3 regions of the Paraburkholderia sp. EB58 genome follow, and region 2 is predicted to be linked to each of the others. Evidence: predicted binding sites of a transcription regulator. Region 2 holds the regulator's gene; each other region holds the start of a gene.

Region 1 (4,210 bases), on a different contig from region 2:
TCCCGCCGACGTGACGATCGAAGTGCTCGTCCAGTCGCGCGAAGAGCTGATTGCGCGCACCTTCGAGGCGCTCGACGGCGTGCCGCGCGCGATCGTGCACCTCTACAACGCGATCGCGCCGTCGTTTCGCAAGATTGTGTTCAACCAGTCGAAGGATGAGGTGAAAGCGCTTGCGGTCGAAGGCACACGGCTCATCAAGCAGTACGCGCAGGCACGGCCGCAGACGCACTGGATCTACCAATACTCGCCGGAAACGTTCAGCATGACCGAGCTGCCGTTCGCCCGCGAGGTGTGCGACGCGGTCGCGCAAACGTGGCGGCCCACGCGCGATCACAAGATGATCGTGAACCTGCCGGCGACGGTCGAGGCGGCCACGCCGAACGTCTACGCCGATCAGATCGAATGGATGGACCGCAACCTCGCCTATCGGGATAGCATCGTCTTGTCGGTTCATCCGCATAACGATCGCGGCACTGCGGTAGCGGCTGCGGAGCTCGCGTTGTTGGCGGGGGCAGACCGCGTCGAAGGGTGCCTGTTCGGCAATGGCGAGCGCACCGGCAACGTCGACCTCGTCACGCTCGCGATGAACCTCTATACGCAAGGCATCGACCCCGGTCTCGATTTCTCGGACATCGACGCGGTACGCCGCGTGGCGGAGCGGTGCAACCAGCTTCCCGTGCATCCGCGTCATCCGTATGCGGGCGACCTCGTCTACATGGCGTTCTCCGGCTCGCATCAGGATGCCATCCGCAAGGGCTTCGCGCAGCAGGCGCCGGATGCCGTCTGGGAGGTGCCGTACCGGCCGGTCGACCCGGCCGACGTGGGACGCAGCTACGACGCCGTGATCCGCGTCAACGGCCAATCGGGTAAGGGCGGTCCCACCTATCTGCCTGACCACCGGGTCGCGGCCTGACGGCCACGGGCTTCACTCGATCGCGCAACGGGTCGCCTGCCATGCCACCAGCCGCCATTGGCCGTCCACCTGAGCGTGGATCGCGGTATAGGCGATCGGGAACAGCAGCGCGCCGTTGTTCGCCTCCATCTCGATCAGCGCGCGGCCGGTCACGATGAAGGTCTCGCGCCCCGCCGGCAGCACGTCCTGCGACTGGATCTCGATCTGCCGGTAGCGGCGCCGCCCCGCCGTGATACCGTCGATGAACTGCTGCTTCGTTTCGCGTTTGCCATTCGTATGGATATAGCTCACGTTGTCGGAAAGCAGTTCGTCGAGCAACGGCCCGTTACCGTCGACCATCGCGCGAAAGCGGTCGCGCTCGAGCCCACGAATCGCTTCGATCACCTTTTCGGCCATTGCTCAGCCCCTTTGCCTCGACGGGCCGACAGCGGCCACGGTCGTCAGAAGTTACGTTGCAAATGTAGCTGGCTGAAATTTATACCAGGATTCGGCTCTTTGATACCGCCGTTCGACACCCGCTCAATCCGGTAGCCCGCCAGTACGGTTGATGGCCGCCGAGAAGCCACCTGATCGAATTCGGCCGCGACCCAAGCTCGGATCGGCTATTTTCGGCGAGGATCAACCGCGCCGGGCACCGAGTAAACCCTCTATATATTAGGGGCCACAAGAGCAATAAATCATAAGAAGAAAGCGGCAAACAGCCAGATTGCCACCCTAAACAGCGCAAAACCGGTGATTCCGCACAGACAGACGCGCATCTACGGCAAATCCTACGCTCATCCCTACAATAGTACAGAAGGCGTATGATGCTATTGAAAACCAAATTTCAATAGCCGAGCGGGAACCCGGATACCCCCACGCACTCTAAGTATTAGCACTCGGATATTCAGAGTGCTAACATCCACGCTGGAGTCGAAGTCCGACTAAGCTATTTGCTGATTCCAAGGAGTTTTCTACGTGAGCAACGCAATGACCCTTCCGAGTACTCTAAGCCCGTCGTCGGCTAAGGCCGCTTCGGCAGGTGCACTGGCGCTCTCGCATTCTTCGCTGCTGCCCGGCCAATTGGGCAATATCGACGCCTACATCCAGGCCGTGAACCGGATTCCGATGCTGACGCCGGCGGAAGAACGCCAGTTCGCCACTGAATTCCGCGACCAGGCCAATCTGGAGTCTGCGCGCCGCCTTGTCCTGTCGCACCTGCGGCTGGTGGTTTCGATCGCGCGTAATTATCTGGGCTACGGCCTGCCGCATGCCGACCTGATCCAGGAAGGCAATATCGGCCTGATGAAGGCTGTGAAGCGCTTCGATCCGGAACAGAACGTACGTCTCGTGTCGTACGCCATGCACTGGATCAAGGCTGAGATTCACGAATACATCCTGCGCAACTGGCGCATGGTGAAGGTCGCCACAACCAAGGCGCAACGCAAGCTGTTTTTCAACCTGCGCAGCCACAAGCAGGGTTTGCAGGCGTTCACCCCGGACGAGATCGAAGGTCTCGCCAAGGAACTGAACGTCAAGCGCGAAGAAGTGGCCGAGATGGAAACGCGTCTGTCCGGCGGCGACATTGCGCTGGAAGGTCAGGTGGAGGACGGCGAAGAATCGTACGCGCCGATCGCCTATCTGGCCGATTCGCATAGCGAACCGACGGCTGTGCTCGCCGCGCGCCAACGCGACAAGCTGCAAAGCGACGGTATCGCTAGCGCGCTCGAATCGCTGGATGCACGCAGCCGCCGCATTATCGAAGCCCGCTGGCTGCACGTCGAAGATGACGGCTCGGGCGGTTCGACGCTGCACGATCTCGCCGACGAATTCGGTGTTTCGGCCGAGCGCATTCGCCAGATTGAAGCGAGCGCGATGAAGAAGATGCGCAGTGCATTGAACGAGTATGCGTAACGTAATACGGCGCCATGTGGCGCCCTGTCAGACCCTAGCCCTGCCCTCGTAAGACGGCAGGGCTTTTTCTTCTTGCCCTTCGGAAATCGCACCCCGCTTCCTTGACGTATCGCAAGCTTGCTTGTATTACTGAGTTGGACGGCACCCATCCGCGACCCAATGCCACAGTCGCGAACTTCCTCGCTGCCAGCCCCTATCTTAATATCGTTATGTACTCGCCAAGCCGTTTGTCCGGCTTGAATCCGACCGGGTAAACCGGTGTGAAGTCGTCCACCGACCGATCATGACCATAACGCTGAACGACCGGAGTCCGCCTCGCCCCACGCTGCGCGCGCGACTCGCCGGCTGGATGCCCGGCCCGACCTTCGCGCGAGATATTGCCATCGTGCTTGTTGTCAAATTCGCACTACTGATGATGATTAAGTACGCGTTCTTCAACCATCCTATGGCGGAAAACATGTCCATGCCGCCCGCACTCGTCGCGCAAGCACTGCTTTCAGTGCCTGCCTCGCATCCGTCTCAAGGTGATCAACATGCCCGTTAGCGATGTCGTCGATCTTTCGCGCCTCCAGTTTGCCGTGACGGCGCTGTACCACTTTCTTTTCGTACCCCTTACGCTTGGTCTGTCGTGGTTGCTCGTCATCATGGAAGCCGTCTACGTGATGACCGGCAAGCAGATCTACAAGGACATGACGCAGTTCTGGGGCAAGCTGTTTGGCATCAACTTCGCCATGGGTGTCACAACGGGCCTCACCCTGGAGTTCCAGTTCGGCACCAACTGGTCGTACTACTCGCATTACGTCGGCGATATCTTCGGCGTGCCACTCGCCGTCGAAGGGTTGATGGCGTTCTTCCTCGAATCGACTTTCGTCGGCCTGTTTTTCTTCGGCTGGAACCGTCTGTCGAGAGTGCAGCATCTGCTCGTCACCTTCCTCGTTGCACTGGGCTCGAACCTGTCCGCGTTGTGGATCCTCGTAGCGAACGGCTGGATGAACAATCCGGTCGGCGCCGAGTTCAACTACGAAACCATGCGAATGGAACTGTCGAGCATCTTCGCCGTGCTATTCAATCCGGTTGCTCAAGTGAAGTTCGTGCACACGGTTTCGGCCGGCTATGTGACGGCCTCGATGTTCGTGCTCGGCATCTCGTCGTGGTATCTGCTCAAGCGCCGCGACACCGAATTCGCGCTGCGCTCGTTTGCGATTGCGGCGGGTTTCGGCCTTGCATCGACGGTCTGCGTGATCGTGCTCGGCGACGAATCCGGCTACCGGACCGGCGAAGTCCAGCAGGTCAAACTCGCCGCCATCGAATCGGAATGGGAAACAGCGCCGGCGCCGGCCCCATTCACGATCTTCGGGATTCCGAACCAGAAGGAAGAAAGGACCGACTACGCGATCCGGGTTC
Region 2 (4,210 bases):
GCGGCCGTTCGCGTCGACCACGCGCCGCAGCATGACGGTGCTGCCGTGCGGGTCGTCGGCCGCTGCAGCGCCTGGCGAGGCGAGCGCCTGCTCGTCGAGCCACTGCTCGAGTTGCGCGTGGGTTTCGAATTCCGCGGTGATATCGGCACGGGCCTCGCCGGTGCGCACGACGCTTGCGTCGGCACGGGCGCCGAGCGCCAATGCCAGAGCGTCGATCAGGATCGACTTGCCGGCGCCTGTTTCACCTGAAAAAACCGTAAAGCCGCTATCGAATTCAAGATCGAGCGCGGCGACGATGACGAAGTCGCGTATCGAGAGGTGGCGAAGCATGGAGGTCGTCTGGTGGGCGTGGGTTACCGGCTGGGGCGATCCGCTCAGGGCTTGATGTCGTCTTCGTGCGACGGGTATTCGTTCCAGTGAAGTTTCTTGCGTAGGGTCGCGTAATAGCTATAGCCGACCGGATGCAGCAACGGCACGGTATGGCGCGAGCGGCGAACCTCGATAGTGTCGTTGTGTTCGAGTGCGGTGAACGACTGCATGTCGAAATTGACGTTCACGTCTCGTCCCGCGACGATCTGGATGCTGACCTTCGAGTCGTCCGGCAGCACGATAGGCCGGTTCGACAGCGCGTGCGGCGCGATCGGCACCAGCACGATGCCTTGCAACTGCGGATGCAGGATCGGCCCCGCCGATGACAGCGAATAGGCGGTCGAGCCGGTCGGCGTGGCGACGATCAGGCCGTCCGAGCGCTGGTTGTACATGAAGCGGCCGTCAACCGAGACGTGCAGTTCTGCCATCCCCGAGAAGCCGCTGCGGTTCACCACCACGTCGTTGAACGCGAGCGCGTGGTAAATCGGGCTGCCGTCGCGCATGATGCGCGCCTCGAGCAGCGTGCGTTCCTCGCGCTCGAAGTGGCCGCCAAGCATCTGCGGAACGATGACCTGCATGTCGGAAATCGGGATGTCGGTGATAAAGCCGACGCGCCCATGGTTGATGCCGATCAGCGGCGTGCGGTACGGCGCGAGCTGGCGGCCGATGCCGAGCATCGTGCCGTCGCCGCCGAGCACCACGGCGACGTCGGCGCGCGCGCCGATCTCCGCTGGACGCAGGGCCGGGTATTCGGTGATGCCGATCTCCGCAGCGGTGTCCGCTTCGAATACCACCTCGAAGCCGCGCTTCGCGATGCACGAGGCGAGCGCGGTCAGCGGCTCACCGATGCCTGGCGTATTGTTGCGCCCGACTAGCGCGACGGTCTTGAACTGGCTGGTAACTTGCATGCCGGCATTACACCATAGGTGGGGGCTGAAAAGAACCGTCCGCGGCCATACGGGCGGCCGACGCGGGGCGGGTGCGAAACGTGCTGCCGAGGATTATCGTTAGAATGGTTAAGTCATGATGACAGGGGGCGCCGGGTGCCTCGACGAACCAACGGACACGGGTCTCCGCGAGGCGCTGAGTCGCCGGCCGGATTCGCGGGCAGAGCTCGACGGAACCCAGGCAGATATTGACGGAACCCAGGCAGATATTGTTAGCGCTCGCGGTTGTTGCGTCATTAAGCTAAAATTTTCCGTCATGCTAGATCCCCGCGCACAAACCCTCCTCAAAACGCTGATCGAGCGCTACATCGCCGAAGGTCAGCCGGTCGGTTCGCGCACGTTGTCCCGCTATTCCGGCCTGGAATTGAGCCCGGCGACGATCCGCAATGTGATGTCCGATCTGGAGGAGCTGGGGCTCGTGATCAGCCCACACACCTCGGCGGGCCGCATTCCCACGCCGCGTGGCTACCGCCTCTTCGTCGACACGATGCTCACCGTCGAATCCGCCGCCGACGAAGAAGCCGTCACCCGTACTGTCAAGACCACCCTGCAGGCGGGCGAGCCGCAGAAGATCGTGGCGGCAGCGGCGAGCGTGCTGTCCAACCTGTCGCAGTTCGCCGGCGTGGTGCTGACGCCGCGGCGCAGCCATGTGTTCAAGCAGATCGAGTTCATGCGCCTGTCCGACAAGCGCATCCTGCTTATCATCGTCACGCCCGAGGGCGACGTACAGAACCGCATCATGGCGACGCAGCGCGACTTTTCGCCGTCGCAACTGGTGGAGGCGTCCAACTACATCAACGCCCACTTCGCCGGCCTGTCGTTCGACGAGGTGCGCCGGCGCCTGCGCGAAGAGATCGACGAACTGCGCGGCGATATGACCACCCTCATGCACGCTGCCGTCACCGCCAGCACCGACGAAACCGACGCCGGCGAGACCGTGCTGATATCCGGCGAGCGCAATCTGCTCGAAGTGGCCGACCTGTCCTCCGACATGGCGCGGCTGCGCAAGCTGTTTGATGTATTCGACCAAAAGACCAGCCTCCTTCAGTTGCTCGACGTGTCGAGTCACGCCCAAGGCGTGCAGATTTTCATTGGCGGCGAGTCGAACCTCGTGCCGATCGAAGAAATGAGCGTGGTGACCGCGCCATACGAAGTGAACGGCAAGATCGTTGGTACGCTCGGCGTGATCGGACCCACGCGGATGGCCTACAACCGTGTGATCCCGATCGTCGATATTACGGCGCGTCTGCTTTCGCTGACGCTTAGCCAGCAGTAACAACTGCACGTGGCTAAACGCGGCGGCCTGTGCCGCTGCCTGCAACCGGCCTCCCGGCCAACGCCCGAACTCATGCCGGTAATGATGCGGCGCGGCGCGGCGCTTGCCAATCGGCCGAATGGCCAGGTATGCGCGGCGGATCGCGCCGCTATAATGAGTTCCACCTGAAACGTTTTCCGCCGTAAGCGGCTAACCCTGTTGCCTATGCGTTTCGACCTCGAGCGGCCGTCTCAGCCCGCCACAGCCCACCGTGTGGCGGTGTTGCTGATCAATCTGGGCACGCCCGACGCACCAACGCCGAAGGCCGTGCGGCGCTATCTCGCGCAGTTTCTGTCCGACCCACGGGTGGTCGAGATTCCCGCCATCGCCTGGCAGGTCATCTTGCGGGTCCTGATCCTGCCTTTCCGCGGGCGCTCGTCGGCCAGGAAATATGCAGCCGTGTGGACGCCGGAAGGCTCGCCTTTGCGTGTGTTCACGGAGAAGCAGGTAGAAGGGCTGCGGCATCTCCTGCAGGTGAACGACTACACGGTGCTCGTGGACTACGCGATGCGCTATGGCATGCCGGGCATCCCGGACATGCTGAATCAGCTCAAGCTGGCCGGTGCCGAACGGGTGCTCCTCGTACCGATGTATCCGCAATACTCGTCGTCGACCACCGCTACGGCCTTCGACGCCGCATTTTCCGCGCTCAGGCGCATGCGCAACCAGCTCGAAATCCGCACCATCCGGCAATATGCCGACCATCCCGCGTATATCGCGGCGTTGGCTGCGCAGGTACACCACTACTGGCACGCTCATGGGCGTCCGGATTTCGCGGCGGGCGACAAGCTGGTGCTGAGCTTCCACGGCGTTCCCAAGCGCACGCTGGATCTGGGCGATCCCTATCACGACCAGTGTCAGCAAACCGGGGCGCTGCTGATGCAGGCGCTTGAACTGACATCGGTCGAATGCCGCGTTACGTTTCAATCGCGCTTCGGCAAGGCCGAATGGCTGCAGCCCTACACCGCGCCGACGCTCAAGGAACTGGGCGCGGCAGGCGTGCGCCGGGCCGACGTGTTCTGTCCGGGTTTCACGGCCGATTGCCTCGAAACAATCGAGGAAATCGGCATGGAGGTCCGCGATGAATTCGTCCACGCCGGCGGCAAGGAGTTTCACCGGATTCCTTGCTTGAACGCCTCGCAAGCGTGGATTGCCGCGCTTGGTGAGATCGTCGCGCAGAATCTGCAGGGCTGGCCGGTTCAGACGGCATCCGTGCAGGGCGTGGTGGAAGCGTGAGACATTGTTGCAACGCGCTTGGGGCGCCAGACTGACCGATGAACTACAAGATTTTCACCGAACCCGGTGCGCGTCTGCGCATCGACAAATGGCTGTGGGCCGCACGCTTCTTCAAGACGCGCTCGCTCGCGGCGGACGCGGTCGATAAAGGCCATGTGCGCATCGGCGGGGCCACGGTCAAGCCGGCCAAGGAAGTGCGGGTCGGCGACCTCGTTGAGATCGAGATTGAAAGGATAATCTGGCAGGTCGAGGTGCTAGGCGTCTGCGACGTGCGCGGGCCGGCTAGCGTGGCGCAGACGCTTTATGCGGAGACTGAGGACAGCAAGGTGAAGCGGCAGGAGGA
Region 3 (4,210 bases), 200 kb from region 2:
GACTACTGCTCGTGATTTACCACGGTGAACCTTGACCCGAACTCGAATTCCCCGAATTGAACGAGCCGAAGCCGCCGAAGCCAGCACCCAGTTCGCCGACGAAGCCGTCCGCGTTTGCCGTCGCACTGCCGTTCGCGGTAACCCATCCACCTTGATTGGATTGACCCCATCCCGAACCCGAAGCGCTGTAGATGCTCGAACCGAAGTCCTGGGAACCCGTGCTGCTAGCGACCGAGAATCCGCTGTTGGTGAAGTTGTTCAAGCCGCTCGACGCCGACGTCGTGTTGTTGCCGTTTCCTTCGTTTGTGTTCGCGGCATTGCTCGAATTGGTGAAGCCCGCATTCGTGCCGAAGGTGACGGATGTGTTGGCAAAGCTTTCATTGCCTGCATTGAAAGTACCCGCATTCGAGCCGGGGCCATTGAGCGATGCGGCATAGCCACCGTTCACGCTCGAAGTTGCGTTGTTGGTCACCGAGAAAACACCGAGACCGATCGCGCCGCCTGCGCCGAACGACCCGTTGGCAGAAGACGAAGACGACGTCGGAATTTGCGGCGGCGGCATTCCACCACCACCAGCAAATGCAGCGGTTGCAAACAGGGCCGACAACAACGCAGAAAGGGCAAGCTTCTTCATGATGAAAATCCCCAAAAAGTGAGCGCTGTTAATTTGTTGGAGGTCGCGCTCATACACCCCGTAGTACTCCTTTACAATGTGCGTAAGGCTGCACATGCATCTAAATAAAGTATTCGCAATTGAAGATGATGCGACGCCACTTGATCTGCCACAGGACTGCACTGGCTTGCAGTCTGTATTCATAAACGTTAAGGATTGCTTTCAATTGCTTTCGTAACTTTAAACTCAGAGGCAACAAATACAACGTACCCGTTAATATTCGATTTGGTGCACCACCTTAATTTGCCAGCATATAAAGCTTACGTTCGATGAGTAACACATCCAAATAATTAGTATAGCTATTAATATTGTGATATTTGACTACTCGACTGAAGCGCAGGCAGTGCGGTGGCAAGTCTCAATGGCAGTGCAACGCCGAAGTTCGTGACATGGCGACGCTAACGCAGGCGCCCAGGATCGGAAGCCTTCGGTCACGGCGCGCGCTAGGAGCGTCGATTGACTGTGTGCTCCTTCGTGGCATCGCCGCCGTCACCCGAACAACGGGTAAGACTGCGCACGGGGCCGCGGCCAGGACGAACCGTCGACGACGTCTCGTTGCTTAACGTAAAAATGGAAGATTGCCGTGTCCGTCGTTTGGTCAGTAGCGTTGCGGACGCTCGCGATCTTGTGGTGGCGGCTTACGTGAATGGACCAAGAGCTAAACACATCCCCGTAATACCGTGTAGCAGGCGGCCAGACGATATTGCTGGCGCCGAAGAGTGGCCGGGCCGAGACCCGTCTTTTCCCGTTGTTTTCATCTTATGTCTCCGACTTTATATTTTTTTGTAGCGTGAACGCCTCTTTAGGCGTCGGCCTTTCCTAGCAGGACGCGCGCCATCCCAATGCCGGTGAGGCTTGCGGTCGTTTTTGGGCGGATGATCCAGGCTGATTGCGCAAGCAACGTTTCAAAATTGAAACGCCGTCGCGAGAGACGGCGTTCATCCGGCGCTGTTCTGGTCAGTGGGCGAAATTAAGTGGGTATGCGCTAACCTTGTGCGCCAAGAGCACCGGGTCGCCCTTTCTTGTTTTACAGTCACGTAATCCATAAATTGCGGAGGAGTGGCGGCGAGGATGATTCATTGTTGAGCCGCGCCAGGCCGCCACGGCCCGCAACTGGGGAGTGCCACCGGTTCGGGGTTTACCCTTGGGTCAAAAATTTCCCACCCCCGCCCTTCTTGAATTTGTCACCACCCGTCCATATAATTAGCACTCGCTGCACGAGAGTGCTAACAACATCGCCGGCTGGCTCAGCCAGCCGGGTTTTCTCAGCGTTCTTCAGTCTCAATCAAGAGAGGAGTATGTATGAACCTTCGTCCTTTGCATGATCGCGTGATCGTCAAACGTCTGGATCAAGAAACCAAGACTGCGTCGGGCATCGTGATCCCCGAAGCCGCAGCAGAAAAGCCGGATCAAGGCGAAATTCTGGCAGTCGGCCCGGGCAAGCGTGACGACAAGGGCGCACAAATCGCGCTCGACGTGAAGGTTGGTGACCGCGTCCTGTTCGGCAAGTACGCAGGCCAGACCGTCAAGGTCGACGGCAACGAACTGCTCGTGATGCGCGAAGAAGACATCATGGCCGTGGTGCAGAAGTAAGCGCAAAGCGCTACTTACCCGGTTATATCCCAAGAATTCAAGGAGTTAGAAGATGGCAGCTAAAGACGTCGTATTCGGTGATTCCGCCCGTGCCAAGATGGTTGAAGGCGTGAACATCCTCGCGAACGCTGTGAAGGTCACGCTGGGCCCGAAGGGTCGCAATGTGGTCCTGGAACGCAGCTTCGGCGGCCCGACGGTCACCAAGGACGGTGTGTCGGTCGCGAAGGAAATCGAGCTGAAAGACAAGCTCCAGAACATGGGCGCACAAATGGTCAAGGAAGTCGCTTCCAAGACCAGCGACAACGCAGGTGACGGCACCACGACCGCAACGGTTCTGGCTCAGTCCATCGTCCGCGAAGGCATGAAGTACGTCGCATCGGGCATGAACCCGATGGACCTGAAGCGCGGTATCGACAAGGCTGTGACGGCCGCTATCGAAGAACTGCGCAAGATCAGCAAGCCGTGCACGACCAACAAGGAAATCGCTCAAGTCGGCGCGATCTCGGCGAACAGCGATTCGTCGATCGGCGACCGTATCGCTGAAGCGATGGACAAGGTTGGCAAGGAAGGCGTCATCACGGTTGAAGACGGCAAGTCGTTGCAAGACGAACTGGACGTGGTTGAAGGTATGCAGTTCGACCGCGGCTACCTGTCGCCGTACTTCATCAACAACCCGGACAAGCAAGTTGCTGTGCTCGAAAACCCGTTCGTGCTGCTGCACGACAAGAAGGTTTCGAACATTCGTGATCTCCTCCCGGTTCTGGAACAAGTCGCCAAGGCTGGCCGTCCGCTGCTGATCATCGCAGAAGACGTCGAAGGCGAAGCACTGGCAACGCTGGTTGTGAACAACATCCGCGGCATCCTGAAGACGGTTGCTGTCAAGGCTCCGGGCTTCGGCGATCGTCGTAAGGCCATGCTGGAAGACATCGCGATCCTGACCGGCGGTCAAGTTATCGCTGAAGAAACCGGCCTGACGCTCGAAAAGGCAACGCTGGCTGAACTGGGTCAAGCGAAGCGTATCGAAGTGGGCAAGGAAAACACGACGATCATCGACGGCGCTGGCGAAGCTGCAACCATCGAAGCGCGCGTGAAGCAAGTTCGCACGCAAATCGAAGAAGCAACGTCGGACTACGACCGTGAAAAGCTGCAAGAGCGCGTGGCCAAGCTGGCCGGCGGTGTTGCAGTGATCAAGGTCGGCGCTGCGACCGAAGTCGAAATGAAGGAAAAGAAGGCACGTGTTGAAGACGCACTGCACGCAACGCGCGCAGCTGTGGAAGAAGGCATCGTGGCTGGCGGCGGTGTTGCACTGATCCGCGCTCGCACGGCAATCGCTGGTCTGAAGGGCGCTAACGCCGATCAAGACGCAGGTATCAAGATCGTTCTGCGCGCAATGGAAGAACCGCTGCGCCAGATCGTCACGAACGGCGGCGAAGAAGCCAGCGTCGTGGTGGCAGCAGTTGCCGCAGGCAAGGGCAACTACGGCTACAACGCAGCAACCGGCGAGTACGTCGACCTGGTTGACGCAGGTGTCGTGGACCCGACGAAGGTCACGCGTACGGCACTGCAAAACGCAGCATCGGTGGCAGGTCTCCTGCTGACGACCGACGCAGCTGTTTGCGAACTGCCGAAGGAAGATGCTCCGATGGGCGGCGGTATGCCCGGCGGCATGGGCGGCATGGGCATGGACATGTAATTTCGCACGGGCCTCTCTCGTAAGGGGAGGCTTGTTCGAAACGCATGGGGAAGCGCGCTGCAAGGCGTGCTTCCCAAAAGAAAAGACCCGCAGCGATGCGGGTCTTTTCTTTTGGGGCGCCGGATCGACGCTTGCATTTCCTCGACGCACGGCAGGGCCGTCAACCGATGCCATGCGCCCGCGGCGGCCGCGCCAATCATGGCACGCCCGCGTCACGATTGGCGCTCAGGGCTTGATGAGAAACGTGTCGT

What was found. The regulator HrcA, encoded in region 2, represses chaperone genes, less so after heat shock. The targets are predictions, from matches to a motif close to TTAGCACTCNNNNNNNNNGAGTGCTAA.
Region 1: a site for HrcA is predicted at 1,785-1,811, ahead of rpoH (RNA polymerase sigma factor RpoH). Genes of this name have one in related genera too.
Region 3: a site for HrcA is predicted at 1,877-1,903, ahead of groES (co-chaperone GroES). Genes of this name have one in related genera too.

The regions. Positions count from the first base shown of each region.
Region 1 covers NZ_JBNDMQ010000023.1:107,089-111,298, reverse strand. The annotation lists partial or broken gene P3T40_RS28845 (2-isopropylmalate synthase) at 1-889, shown strand, start outside; gene P3T40_RS28840 (nuclear transport factor 2 family protein) at 926-1,309, opposite strand; partial or broken gene P3T40_RS28835 (acyloxyacyl hydrolase) at 1,354-1,469, opposite strand; gene rpoH (RNA polymerase sigma factor RpoH) at 1,871-2,806, shown strand; gene cydP (cytochrome oxidase putative small subunit CydP) at 3,090-3,350, shown strand; gene P3T40_RS28820 (cytochrome ubiquinol oxidase subunit I) at 3,340-4,210, shown strand, end outside.
Region 2 covers NZ_JBNDMQ010000003.1:229,058-233,267, reverse strand. The annotation lists gene recN (DNA repair protein RecN) at 1-330, opposite strand, end outside; gene P3T40_RS06225 (NAD kinase) at 375-1,277, opposite strand; gene hrcA (heat-inducible transcriptional repressor HrcA) at 1,573-2,592, shown strand; gene hemH (ferrochelatase) at 2,797-3,867, shown strand; gene P3T40_RS06210 (RNA-binding S4 domain-containing protein) at 3,906-4,210, shown strand, end outside.
Region 3 covers NZ_JBNDMQ010000003.1:24,350-28,559, reverse strand. The annotation lists gene P3T40_RS05280 (hypothetical protein) at 17-634, opposite strand; gene groES (co-chaperone GroES) at 1,976-2,266, shown strand; gene groL (chaperonin GroEL) at 2,319-3,959, shown strand; gene cysC (adenylyl-sulfate kinase) at 4,185-4,210, opposite strand, start outside.